Regions from separate parts of the Pseudomonas sp. 3A(2025) genome, predicted to be linked through region 1. Evidence: predicted binding sites of a transcription regulator. Region 1 holds the regulator's gene; the other holds the start of a gene.
The links. Region 1 encodes FliA, which starts transcription of late flagellar genes. Its sites were predicted from a motif close to CTAAAGTTTNNNNNNNNNNNGCCGNTAA; they were not measured.
Positions count from the first base shown of each region.

Region 2: ACYP2A_RS10135 (methyl-accepting chemotaxis protein) is a predicted target of FliA. The motif match lies at 3,698-3,725, and genes of this name have one in related genera.

Region 1 covers NZ_BAAILM010000030.1:48,918-56,044, forward strand. The annotation lists partial or broken gene ACYP2A_RS11070 (chemotaxis protein CheA) at 1-899, opposite strand, end outside; gene ACYP2A_RS11075 (protein phosphatase CheZ) at 931-1,716, opposite strand; gene ACYP2A_RS11080 (chemotaxis response regulator CheY) at 1,736-2,110, opposite strand; gene fliA (RNA polymerase sigma factor FliA) at 2,328-3,068, opposite strand; gene fleN (flagellar synthesis regulator FleN) at 3,065-3,901, opposite strand; gene flhF (flagellar biosynthesis protein FlhF) at 4,017-5,348, opposite strand; gene flhA (flagellar biosynthesis protein FlhA) at 5,360-7,127, opposite strand, start outside.
Region 2 covers NZ_BAAILM010000025.1:176,823-182,532, forward strand. The annotation lists gene ACYP2A_RS10125 (class II histone deacetylase) at 1-103, shown strand, start outside; gene ACYP2A_RS10130 (D-mannose isomerase) at 664-1,920, opposite strand; gene ACYP2A_RS10135 (methyl-accepting chemotaxis protein) at 2,008-3,633, opposite strand; gene ACYP2A_RS10140 (glycerate kinase) at 3,765-4,907, opposite strand; gene ACYP2A_RS10145 (sugar diacid recognition domain-containing protein) at 4,999-5,710, opposite strand, start outside.

The DNA of each region.
Region 1 (7,127 bases):
TGTTCGGTGATTTCGTCCGAAGCCGGCTTGGTTTCGGGCTTTGTTTCAGCCTTGGCAATCGCGACAGCCGGGGCGCTGGCAGCCACGGGCGTAGCCTTGTCAGCGTCGAACGAGCCTTTGCCGTGCAACTGGTCGAGCAGCGCTTCGAACTCGTCGTCGGTGATTTCGTCGCTTGCCGGTACAGGCGCCGAGACGGGCGCAGGCGCAGCACTGGCCGTCGATGCAGAAGCCACACTGGCGTCGAACGAACCCTTGCCATGCAACTGATCGAGCAGTGCTTCAAATTCGTGATCGGTGATTTCATCGCTGGCCGGCACAGGCACTTGCGGCGCAGGTGCCGGCGCTGACGCAGCCACCGCATCGGACTTGGCACCATGCAGCGAATCGAGCAGGCGCTCGAACTCGTCGTCAGTGATTTCATCGTCTGGCGCCGGTGCTTCAGGCTCTGCAACGGCGGCCACGGGCGCAGCAGCCACAGGTTCCGGCGCAGCAGGCGCCTCGTCGGCAGCCTGCGGGTCGGCCAGACGTGCCAGTGCCGCCAGCAATTCGGGGGTGGCAGGCGTAACGTCGCTACGCTCGCGCACCTGGCCGAACATGCTGTTGACGGTGTCCAGTGCCTCGAGGACCACGTCCATCAATTCAGAGTCTACGCGCCGCTCACCCTTGCGCAGGATGTCGAACACGTTCTCGGCAATGTGGCAGCACTCCACCAGCTCATGCAGCTGGAGGAAGCCGGCGCCCCCTTTAACAGTGTGAAAACCGCGAAAAATTGCGTTGAGCAAGTCTGCGTCATCGGGTCGACTTTCAAGCTCGACCAGCTGTTCGGACAATTGCTCGAGAATCTCGCCGGCCTCTACCAGAAAATCCTGAAGGATCTCTTCATCGGCGCCGAAGCTCATGGGGGTGCTCCCTAAAATTAACCGTCAAGACCTAGAAGCCGAGGCTCGATAACAAGTCGTCCACATCATCCTGACCGGAAACGACATCTTCCCGTTTATCGGCATGAATTTGCGGACCTTCACCTTGGGCGAGATTTTTTTTCGGATTATTTTCCGCCAACAGTGCTTCACGATCATGTTCGATGCCGGCAAAGCGATCGACATGGCTGGCCATCAACACCAGCTTGAGCAAATTGCTCTCAACCTCCGTGACCAGTTGCGTGACACGCTTGATCACTTGACCGGTCAGGTCCTGGTAGTCCTGAGCAAGCAGAATATCGTTGAGGTTGGTCGCCACGCTGTGGCTTTCCTTTTCGGTTCGAGAAAGAAAGCTCTCAACGCGCTTGGCCAGCTCGCGAAACTCTGCGGCACCGATCTCGCGGCGCATCAGACGCCCCCAATCGGCACTCAAGGTCTTGGCATCGTCGCTGAGGCTGTTCATCAACGGCGTGCTTTGCTCCACCAGGTCCATGGTGCGGTTGGCCGCACCTTCGGTCAGGCGCACAACATACGACAAGCGCTCGGTGGCGTCCGTGATCTGCGACACCTCTTCGGCTTGCGGCATATGCGGATCGATCTGGAAGTTGACGATCGCACTGTGCAATTCGCGCGTCAGCTTGCCCACTTCCTGATACAGGCCGCGGTCGCGGGTCTGGTTGAGCTCATGGATCAATTGCACTGCATCGCCGAACTTGCCTTTTTCAAGGCTGGCGACGAGCTCATGCGCATGTCTCTTCAGGGTCGACTCGAAGTCACCCAGTGAATCGTTGTTGTCCATAGCGCCCTCGCGGCATGCATCAGCTATTGACGCGCTCGAAGATCTTTTCGATCTTTTCTTGCAGTACCTGGGCGGTGAAAGGCTTTACCACATAGCCATTAACACCGGCCTGGGCTGCCTCGATGATCTGCTCGCGCTTGGCCTCGGCGGTCACCATCAATACCGGGATGTTCTTCAGACGTTCGTCCTGGCGCACCTGACGCAACAGGTCGATGCCGGACATGCCGGGCATGTTCCAGTCGGTGACCAGAAAATCGAAACCGCCGCTTTGCAGCATCGGCAGCGCGGTCAGGCCATCATCGGCTTCCGAGGTGTTGGTGAACCCCAGATCACGCAACAGGTTTTTTATGATCCGCCGCATCGTTGAGAAATCATCAACGATGAGGATTTTCATGTTCTTGTCCAATTCGACCTCCAAGCAGTCCTGAACGAGCCCGGCTCCCGGACCCGCTGTTCACTCAATACTGGCACAGCACATTACTGACCGTTTGCAGCCTTCACATACCGGGCACATGGACACGGCCAAAGCGCCTGAAACAGCTCCCCCAAGGGTTTGCTGACAGGCTCCTGCCTTGTCTGGGTACTCGACACATGACGCCTTGCACAGCCGGTCAGCGCGCGCGCCACTCCCCCAAACGCCCTCGCAAACGCGCGGCGCACTGGCTGTGTAACTGGCTAACCCGTGATTCGCTGACCCCCAGGACCTCACCGATCTCCTTGAGGTTCAGCTCTTCGTCATAATACAGCGCCAACACCAGACGCTCACGCTCCGGCAGATTGGCGATGGCATCGGCCAGCGCGGCCTGGAAGCGCTCGTCTTCAAGGTCCCGCGACGGCTCCAGCGAAGCGCTGGCGCCATCCTCGTGCAACCCGTCATGCTCGCCGTCCTGCAAAAGGTCGTCGAAGCTGAACAGGCGGCTGCCCAAGGTGTCGTTCAAGATAGCGTAATAATCATCCAGACTTAACTGGAGTTCGGCAGCAATCTCATGATCTTTAGCGTCGCGGCCGGTTTTTGCTTCGATGCTGCGGATCGCGTCACTGACCATACGGGTATTTCGGTGCACCGAACGCGGCGCCCAGTCACCTTTGCGCACCTCGTCGAGCATCGCGCCGCGAATGCGAATACCGGCATAAGTCTCGAAACTGGCGCCTTTGCTCGAATCGTATTTGGTCGACACTTCCAGCAGGCCGATCATACCGGCCTGGATCAGATCTTCCACCTGCACACTGGCGGGCAACCGTGCCAGCAGGTGATAGGCAATACGCTTGACCAACGGCGCATAGCGCTCGATCAGTTCGTACTGCGAATTCCTGGAAGCCTTGCTGTACATCTGATAACCGCTGGCTGTCATTGAACAGGTCCCGCTGCGCTGGTCTGGTGAACAAGCCGTTCGACGAAGAACTCAAGGTGCCCGCGCGGGTTGGCCGGCAGAGGCCAGGTATCGACCTTCTGGGCAATGGCCTTGAACGCCAGAGCGCACTTGGAACGCGGGAATGCTTCGTAGACGGCGCGCTGTTTCTGCACGGCCTTGCGTACGCACTCATCATAGGGAACGGCGCCGACGTACTGCAGAGCCACATCAAGGAAACGGTCGGTAACCTTGGTCAGTTTGGCAAACAGGTTGCGTCCTTCCTGGGGGCTTTGGGCCATATTGGCCAAAACCCGAAAGCGGTTCATGCCGTAATCGCGATTGAGCAGTTTGATCAGGGCATAGGCATCGGTGATCGAGGTCGGTTCGTCGCACACCACCAGCAGCACTTCCTGCGCTGCGCGCACGAAACTGACCACCGATTCGCCAATGCCGGCCGCGGTGTCGATGACCAGTACATCGAGGTTGTCGCCAATCTCGCTGAACGCCTGGATCAGGCCGGCATGCTGGGCAGGCGCCAGATGCACCATGCTCTGGGTACCGGAGGCGGCCGGCACGATGCGCACACCGCCAGGACCCTGCAACAGCACATCGCGCAGCTCGCAGCGGCCTTCGATGACATCGGCCAGGGTGTGCTTGGGAGTCAGGCCCAGCAGGACATCGACATTGGCCAGGCCAAGGTCGGCATCGAGCAGCATGACGCGTCGCCCAAGCTCGGCCAGCGCCAGTGAGAGATTCACTGACACGTTGGTCTTGCCGACGCCACCTTTGCCGCCGGTCACGGCGATAACCTGTACGGGATGCATGCTGCCCATGTTATTTCATTACCTTGTCATGCGTAGACCGAAACCACATTACGGACTGCACGTTCGCGGACGAACAATGCCTGGCAGACCAGAGATGCAGGGACTTTCCAATCGTTTCCATCAATTACCCCACCTGCTTGCCAGGGGTGTGATACAGGTCGGCGAACATATCGGCCATGGCCTCTTCGCTCGGCTCATCCTGCATCTGCACACTGACTGCCCGGCTCACCAACTGGTGACGACGCGGCAAATGCAGATCATCAGGAATACGTGGCCCATCGGTCAGATAGGCCACGGGCAATTCGTGACTGATTGCAAGACTCAGCACTTCGCCAAGGCTTGCGGTTTCATCCAGCTTGGTCAGGATGCAGCCGGCCAGGCCACAGCGCTTGTAGCTGTGATAGGCCGCCGTCAGCACCTGCTTCTGGCTGGTAGTGCCCAGCACCAGGTAGTTACGTGAACGAATCCCGCGCCCGGCCAGGCTTTCCAGTTGCAGGCGCAGCGCCGGGTCGCTGGCTTGCAGGCCGGCGGTGTCGATCAGCACGACGCGCTTGCGAATCAACGGTTCCAGTGCCTGGGCCAGCGACTGGCCCGGGTCGACGTGGGTGACCGGTACATTGAGAATCCGCCCCAGGGTCTTGAGCTGTTCCTGGGCGCCAATGCGAAAACTGTCCATGCTCACCAGTGCGATGTTCTGCGCGCCGTACTTGAGCACATAACGCGCCGCCAGCTTGGCCAGGGTGGTGGTCTTGCCCATGCCGGCAGGGCCGACCATGGCAATGACACCGCCCTCTTCCAGCGGCTCGATTTCCGGCACGCTGATCATCCGCGCCAGGTACGCCAGCAGCATGCGCCAGGCCTGCTTGGGGTCTTCGATGTCCGGGATCATGCCCAGCAGGTCGCGCGACAGCGGACCCGACAGGCCGATACGCTGCAAGCGGCGCCACAGGTTGGCCTGCTGCGGGCGACTGCCCTGCATCTGGTTCCAGGCCAGCGAGCCGAGCTGCACTTCGAGCAGCTCGCGCAGGCCGTTGAGTTCCGAGCACATCGATTCGAACACCCGCTGGCCGATTGCGGCTTCGCTGGCGGTCGACAATGGCGGTGGCGCAGCGGGCCGTGGCGGCTCTTCAAGCGTCGGTTCGATGTGCGTGTCGGCGGCGCTGAGCGGCAGGCCGGAGAACAGCTGAAGGTTGTTGTTCGCATCGGTGTCGGTGCGATTTTCAAGTTCGGCCTGGGCCGAGACGATACGCGACTGGGTCTTGCGCAGCTCGTCTTCAAGCTCCATGTTCGGCACGCGCGGCGCCAGGGCGGACAACTTGTAGTCCAGGGCAGCAGTCAGCTCGACGCCACCGGCAATGCGCCGGTTACCGATGATGGCCGCCTCGGCGCCCAGCTCATCGCGAACCAGTTTCATGGCTTGACGCATATCGGCGGCGAAAAATCGCTTAACTTGCATGACTCACTACCTCAGCCGTTGGGCCCGACAGTCGCTACGATGGTGACTTGCTTGTTGTCAGGAATTTCCTGGTAAGCCAGAACATGCATGTTCGGTACAGCCAACCGTCCAAACCTCGACAACATGGCCCGGATGGGGCCTGCTACCAGCAGAATCACTGCCGACCCTTGCATTTCCTGACGCTGGGCGGCTTCGATCAACGAACGCTGGAGCTTCTCGGCCATGCTCGGTTCAAGAAGAACGCCTTCTTCCTGACCCTGACCGGCCTTCTGCAGACTATTGAGCAAGATTTGTTCCAACCTTGGCTCAAGTGTGATGACAGGCAGCTCGGACTCAATTCCTACAATGCTTTGAACGATGGCGCGGCTCAACGCGACACGCACTGCCGCGACCAAAGCGGCGGTATCTTGACTCCTTGACGCATTGTTAGCGATGGCCTCGGCAATCGTACGGATATCACGCACCGGTACATGCTCGGTGAGCAAGGCTTGCAGCACATTGAGCAAACCCGACAACGACAGCACACCCGGCACCAGCTCTTCAGCCAGTTTTGGTGAGCTTTTGGCCAGCAATTGCATCAACTGCTGGACTTCTTCGTGGCCGATCAGCTCATGCGAGTGCTTATAGAGGATCTGGTTGAGGTGGGTCGCCACGACCGTACTGGCATCGACCACGGTGTAGCCCAGCGACTGCGCCTGGCTGCGCTGACTGATTTCGATCCATACCGCTTCCAGACCAAAGGCCGGATCGCGGGCGCTGATACCGTTGAGCGTGCCATAGACCTGACCCGGGTTGATCGCAAGCTCGCGGTCCGGGTAAATCTCGGCCTCGGCCAGAATCACCCCCATCAGCGTCAAACGATAGGCGCTGGGCGCCAGATCGAGGTTGTCGCGAATGTGCACGGTGGGCATCAGAAAGCCCAGTTCCTGAGACAGCTTCTTGCGCACGCCCTTGATCCGCGCCAGCAATTGCCCGCCCTGGTTACGGTCGACCAGCGGAATCAGGCGATAGCCGACTTCCAGGCCAATGATGTCGACCGGCGTGACATCGTCCCAGCCCAGCTCTTTGGAGTCCTGCACGCGACCCGGCGGCGGCAGCAGGTCTTGCTGACGCTGCACCTCGGCCAATGCCACGATTTTGTTCTGCTGGTCGCGACGCCACAGCCAGTAGGCGCCGCCGGATGCGATAAGGCCCAGACCGATAAAGGCAAAGTGCGGCATACCGGGCACCAGGCCCATGACGATCATGATCGCGCCCGAAACACCCAGTGCCTTGTAGGACGTGAACATCTGGCGATTGATCATTTTGCCCATTTCTTCCGAACCGGAAGCACGGGTCACCATGATTGCAGCGGCGGTGGACAACAGCAGTGATGGCAATTGCGCCACCAAACCGTCACCGATGGCCAGCAGGGTATAAACCCGCCCGGCCTCGGCGAAGGGCATACCGTGTTGCAGCATGCCGACCAGCATGCCGCCGATGAGGTTGATGAACAGAATCAACAGGCCGGCGATGGCGTCACCGCGCACGAATTTGCTGGCACCGTCCATCGAACCATAGAACTCGGCCTCGGCGGCGACTTCGGCACGACGGACTTTGGCCTGGTTCTGATCGATCAGGCCGGCGTTGAGGTCGGCGTCGATGGCCATCTGTTTACCGGGCATCGCATCGAGGGTAAACCGCGCGCTGACCTCGGAGATCCGCCCGGCACCCTTGGTGATCACCACGAAGTTGATGATCATCAGAATCGCGAATACCACGATACCGACGACATAGTTG
Region 2 (5,710 bases), on a different contig from region 1:
GTTCATCGGCCTGCAACAACCCAACGCACAGATGCAGGCCTTTCAGCGCCAGTTGCTGGATGCGCAGCGGCAGGCATGGCTCCAGACCAACACCTGTCCGTAGGAGCCGCTTTAGCTGCGATAGAGTGCGAAGCGCTCGCAATTTTACGACTGCTCGCGCAGCCGATCGCGGATGAATCCGCTCCTACGTGCTAATGCCGATCAGTTAAGGCGAAACACGGATCCGTAGGAGATCACCCGCCGCCGCGCTGTCGCGCAGCAAACATGGGACCTGATCTGCACCCCAAAAGTTGGACACCCATCTGACTTTCTGGGGTCAGATCAACCTGTAGGAGGGAGCTCTGCTCGCGATCGGCTGCATTAGCAGTCGTAAATGTTCAGCGTTTCATAGATTTCTGTGAGCGCTTCGCGCTCAATCGCCAGCAGAGCTGCCTCCTACAGGTTGGTGTTTTTTAATTCAATAAAATCAATAACTTATTTTATGTTTGATGAGAGTGAGCGCAAGCATCGCGAATGCTTCAGTACAAACACAGCAGATGTGCCGGTTTTACGGGCCCTTTCGCGAGCTTAAGGGGGCGGCCATCCGCATCACTCCGTATTCGGTGCCAGACGAAATATCGGCGAAACCAGCTTAATTGATCGGCATTACTCCTACGTGCGGTTCTACCCCTGCGTTTGCCGCGCCAACCCGCTGGCCAGGCTTGGCGCCAATGGCAACATCGGCAGCAACACCGCCTGATACGCGTGATAAAGATCCGGCTTGCCCGGCCAGATCCCGGCGCTGGGGCGGTTGTTTTCGTCCAGCTCGTGGCGCCAGCTGCCGTGTTCCAGGTCGATGAAGCGGGTTTCGTTGAATTCCCAGAAACGCCGATACCAGGCTTCATAGAACGGCTCGCCACTGTGTTGCAACAGCGCAGCGGCAGCGGCTACCGCTTCGCAATGGGTCCAGTGCAAACGCTGGCGGATCACCGGACGGCGCTCGGCGTCCAGCGTGTAGACGATGCCCGGCGCACCATCGACCTCCCAGCCATGCCGGCAGGCACTGTCGAATAACTGATGGGCTTGTTTGGCCAGCCAGCCCGGTGCGTTGCAGCGGTTTTCCAGCAGCGCCGCTTCCAGGTGCAGCAACAGCCGCGACCATTCGAAACCATGGCCGGGTGTCGTGCCATAAGGACGAAACGGGTGGGCAGGGTTATCGCGGTTATAGTCCGGCAGCGGTTCCCAGCGCTGGCTGAAATGCTCCACCACCTGAAAATCGTTGGCCGCCGCATGTTGATGAATCAGTCGCTCGGCGATGCGCAGCCCGCGCTCCAGCCACTGGCCGTCGCCGCTGACATCGGCCAGCGCCAGGAAGGCTTCAAGGCCGTGCATGTTGCTGTTGGCGCCGCGATAGGCCTCTTCAACCTGCCAGTCGCGCGAGAACGACTCGCGCAACGCGCCCTCTTCGTCGCTCCAGAAACGCTCGATAATGACGTCTGTGGCGTCATCGAGCAGTGCCTGCGCCGTCGGCCGTCCGGCCACCACCGCCGAGCTGGCCGCCAGCGCCACGAAGGCATGCAGGTAAGCCTGTTTGTCGGTATGCCCGCCCTCGTCCAGCGGCGCATCGAACCAGCCGCCGTGTTCGGCGTCGCGCAATGGGCCGTGCAAGGCCGCCAGGCCGTGGTCGATCAGTTCGGCAAAGCCCGGAATGCCCTGGATGTGTGCCAGCGAAAAGCAATGCACCAGACGCGCGGTATTGAGGGTATGGGCCCTGGCGCCGACGCGCAGCCGGCCATAGGTGTCCAGATCGCCAAAGCCCTGCTCCAGCCGGGCCGCCCTGGCAAAACCCAGCAGGCGCGCGCCCTCGTGGTTCAGCCACTGACGATGGGCAGGCGCACGCAGCCAACGGCTGACGACCTGCGGGGTGAGATGCTTGTACATGACGCACTGCCCTCTTCTACCTGACCATGATGACCGACCGTGGCGATGATGCGCGCCAAGGTCAGCCATCGGCAAGCGGCGATTCGGTCAGACCTTGAAGCGCGCCACTACCTGGTTCAGGTCGCCGGCCAGACGCGACAGCTCGTTGCTGGAGGCGCTGATCTGGTTGGCACCTTGCGTCGATTGCATCGACAAGTCGCGGATATTGACGATGTTGCGGTCCACTTCCCGCGCTACCTGGGCCTGCTCTTCGGCGGCGCTGGCGATCACCAGGTTGCGCTCGGAAATCTGATTGATGGAGCTGGTGATTTCGCTCAGCGATTCACCGGCGCCACGGGCCATTTCCAGGGTGGAGCCAGCACGATCGCGGCTGGTCTGCATCGACTCCAGCGCTTGCGCCGAACCGTTGCGCATGGCGTTGACCATGGTGTCGATTTCCAGGGTCGACTGTTGAGTGCGATGCGCCAAGGCGCGCACTTCGTCGGCCACCACGGCAAAACCGCGACCGGACTCACCGGCACGCGCCGCCTCGATGGCGGCGTTGAGCGCCAGCAGGTTGGTCTGTTCGGCAATCGAGCGGATCACATCCAGCACCTTGCCGATGTCCTGCGACTGGTTGGCCAGGTTTTGTACCAGCGTCGAGGTCGATTGCACGTTGTCGGTCAGGGTCTGGATCGACTGCACCGTGTCGAGCACCCGTTGCTGGCCGGCCTTGGCCGAAGCGCTGGAATGGTTCGAGGCATCGGAGGTCGACACCGCGTTGCGCGCCACCTCTTCGACCGCCGAGGTCATTTCGTTGACCGCCGTGGCGGCCTGGTCGATCTCGGCGTTTTGCTGGTGCAGGCCGCGATAGCTGTCTTCGGTGACCGAGTTCAGCTCGGTCGCGGCTGATGCCAGCTGCGTCGCCGAGCTGCCGATATGACGCATGGCTTCGCGCAAATTATTCTGCATCTGCTGCAAGGCACGTTGCAGACGGGTGACTTCGTCCTCGCCCTCGACATGAATGTCGTGGGTCAGGTCGCCGCCGGCCACATGCTCGGCAGCACGTACTGCGCTCTCGAGCGGACGCACGATACTGCGGGTCAACCACAGCGCCAGGCCGATAGTTGCCAGCGCGGCAATGATCACAAAGATGATCACGATCGAGCGTGAGTGCATGTACTGCTCTTCGGCGGCCTTGCCTTCGGCATCGATCTTCTTGCCGTAGTAATCGCCCAGGTCGGCCAGCTGTTTGCCCGAACCATCGACGATCTGCTTCATGTCGACCTGCAGCAGCTTGATCAGCCCGGCGTTGTCCTTCTGCGCAGCCAGCACGAAAGAGCGGTCCAGACCGCTGCGATATTCACCCAGCGTCACGCGAAACTGCTCGGCCAGCGCTTTTTCTTCGGGGGTATCGATGAATTTGTTGAGTATCTCGAGTTTGCCGTCGAGGTCTTTGAGGCGGGTGTCCATCTGCCCCTTGTAGGTCGCCACGTTAGCCGGATCCGGGTCCAGCGCCATGCGCAGGGAAATGGTGCGGATGCGCAGCATGATTTCGCGGGTATCGCTGACCACGCGCATGCTCGGCACCCAGTTGGTTTCAACCGCGACCTCGCTCTCACGGATGGTCTGCATTTGCACCAGCGCAAACCAGCCAAGCACAGCCACAAGCAGGGAAATCAAAGTAAAGCCCAGGCCCGCACGGCGGGCGATGGTCAGATTGCGTAGATGCATGGCTACGACTCTTTTTATAGGGTGGCTGAATCAATGGAGGGTTGTCGGACAACCTCACCCCACCCTATCGGCCCTGCCGGGTGCATCTTTAGGGCCTGTTGCCATCATTTGTTACATCTGACCGATCCGTATCAACGCCCGCGTGCCGCCAGATCCCACAGCCGCGCCAGGTCCCGGGCGCGGTCATGTAGCAGCGGTGCGGCGTGACGGCAGGCGTCGTCCAGGGTCAGTGGACCATTGGCCAGGGCGAAGGCGGCATGGATGCCGTGGGCGTAGAGTTGCTCGTAGCCTTCGCCTAGCGTGCCGGCCAGTACGATCACCGGTACGTTGTGGCGCCCGGCAAAACGCGCCACGCCCAGCGGCGTCTTGCCGCGCAGGGTCTGGGCGTCGAAACGGCCTTCGCCAGTGATCACCAGGTCGGCGCCGAGCAAGGCCTGTTCAAGCCCGGTCAGTTCAGCAACGACCTCGACACCGGGGCGGAAGGTGGCATTCAGAAACGCCTTGGCCGCAAAGCCCATGCCGCCAGCCGCGCCGCTGCCGGGGCTGTCGCGCAGATCACGACCCAAGACGTTCGCGCAGTGATCGGCCAGGTTTTCAAGGGCGGCGTCCAGCGCCAGTACCTGCTCGGGCGAAGCGCCTTTTTGCGGACCGAAGATGTGCGACGCGCCGTGCGGGCCGCACAGGGGATTGTCGACATCGGCGGCGATTTCGAAACGCACATCGGACAAGCGTGTATCCAGCCCGCTCAGGTCGATGCGCGCCAGTTGTGCCAGGGCCAGGCCGCCGGGCGCCAGTGGCTCGTCGTTTTGGCCGAGAAAGCGCACACCCAGCGCGGCCAGCATGCCGCTGCCGCCGTCGTTGGTCGCACTGCCGCCGATGGCCAGAATCACTCGTTGCGCGCCGGCATCCAGTGCCTCGCCGATCAATTGACCGGTGCCGTAGGTGCTGGTGATGCGCGCATCGCGCTGGTCGCGGGTCAGCAATTGCAAGCCGCTGGCGGTGGCCATTTCGATGATTGCGGTGCGACTCTCGGCCAGCCAGCCCCAGCCCGCCTCGACCGGCGCGCCCAACGGGCCGTGGACGCGGGCGCTGCGCAACTGGCCGTTGCAGGCCTGCAACACCGATTCGATAGTGCCTTCGCCGCCGTCGGCCATCGGGCAGATGCGCAGTTCGGCTGCGGGCCACACTTCGCTCAGGCCGCTGGCGATGGCCTGGGCAACCGCCTGGGCGCTAAGGCTGTCCTTGAACGAGTCGGGGGCAATGACGATTTTCATGGGTGCAACTCCTCTTCTTGTGCCCGCATGTTCGCATCCAGACAACGGCTTTACCGTGGGCCTGCGCACAATGGTCTGCTCGCCCTGTCAGTCATTTGCACAACACACTGTGATCGGGCGTGACCTGCCGGCCCAGGTACAGGCGCAGCAGGTCATCGCTGTGATACGGATCGCAGCCGGTGAGTTCGGCGATTTTTTCCAGCCGATACCGCAGGCTGTTGCGATGAATGCCCAGCGCTTCGGCGCACACCTGGCTTTCGCCGCTGTGCTCGAACCAGCGGTCGAGGGTTTCCAGCAACTGCGGGTGTTCGTGCAATTGCCTGATGGGCGCTGCGATTTCCTGCGCCAGCCAGTCGTGACGATGGCGCCAGAACAACACGGGTAAACGCAGGTCCTGCAAGTGCAGCAGGCGCTGGGCGGGACGGATCTGGCTGGCGTAGTCCAGCAGGTCCAGCGCCGCCGCGCAGGCCTGGCGCAACGCCGGCAATCCTTGTGAAAGCTCGGCAGTGGCGATGCGCAGGATCGGCCAGCCGTGTACGTCGGCCTGCTCCAGCAAATGGGCATCGTCATGGCCGCGCTCGCGCTCGACCACCCGGCACCAGTACAACAGCGTCGGTTCGCGCAGCATGCACCAGCTTTGCGGGTAACGGCTGCTGAGCCTGGCGAACAGCGGATGGCCGATGTCCAGCGGCTCGCCCAGGCGAATCAATACCGCCTGGCGCGGCTGTTGCGGTTGCAGGCCCAGATGCCGGGCTTCATCCACCAGGCTGTCGGGGCAATCACCCCACAGCAGGCGCGCCAGC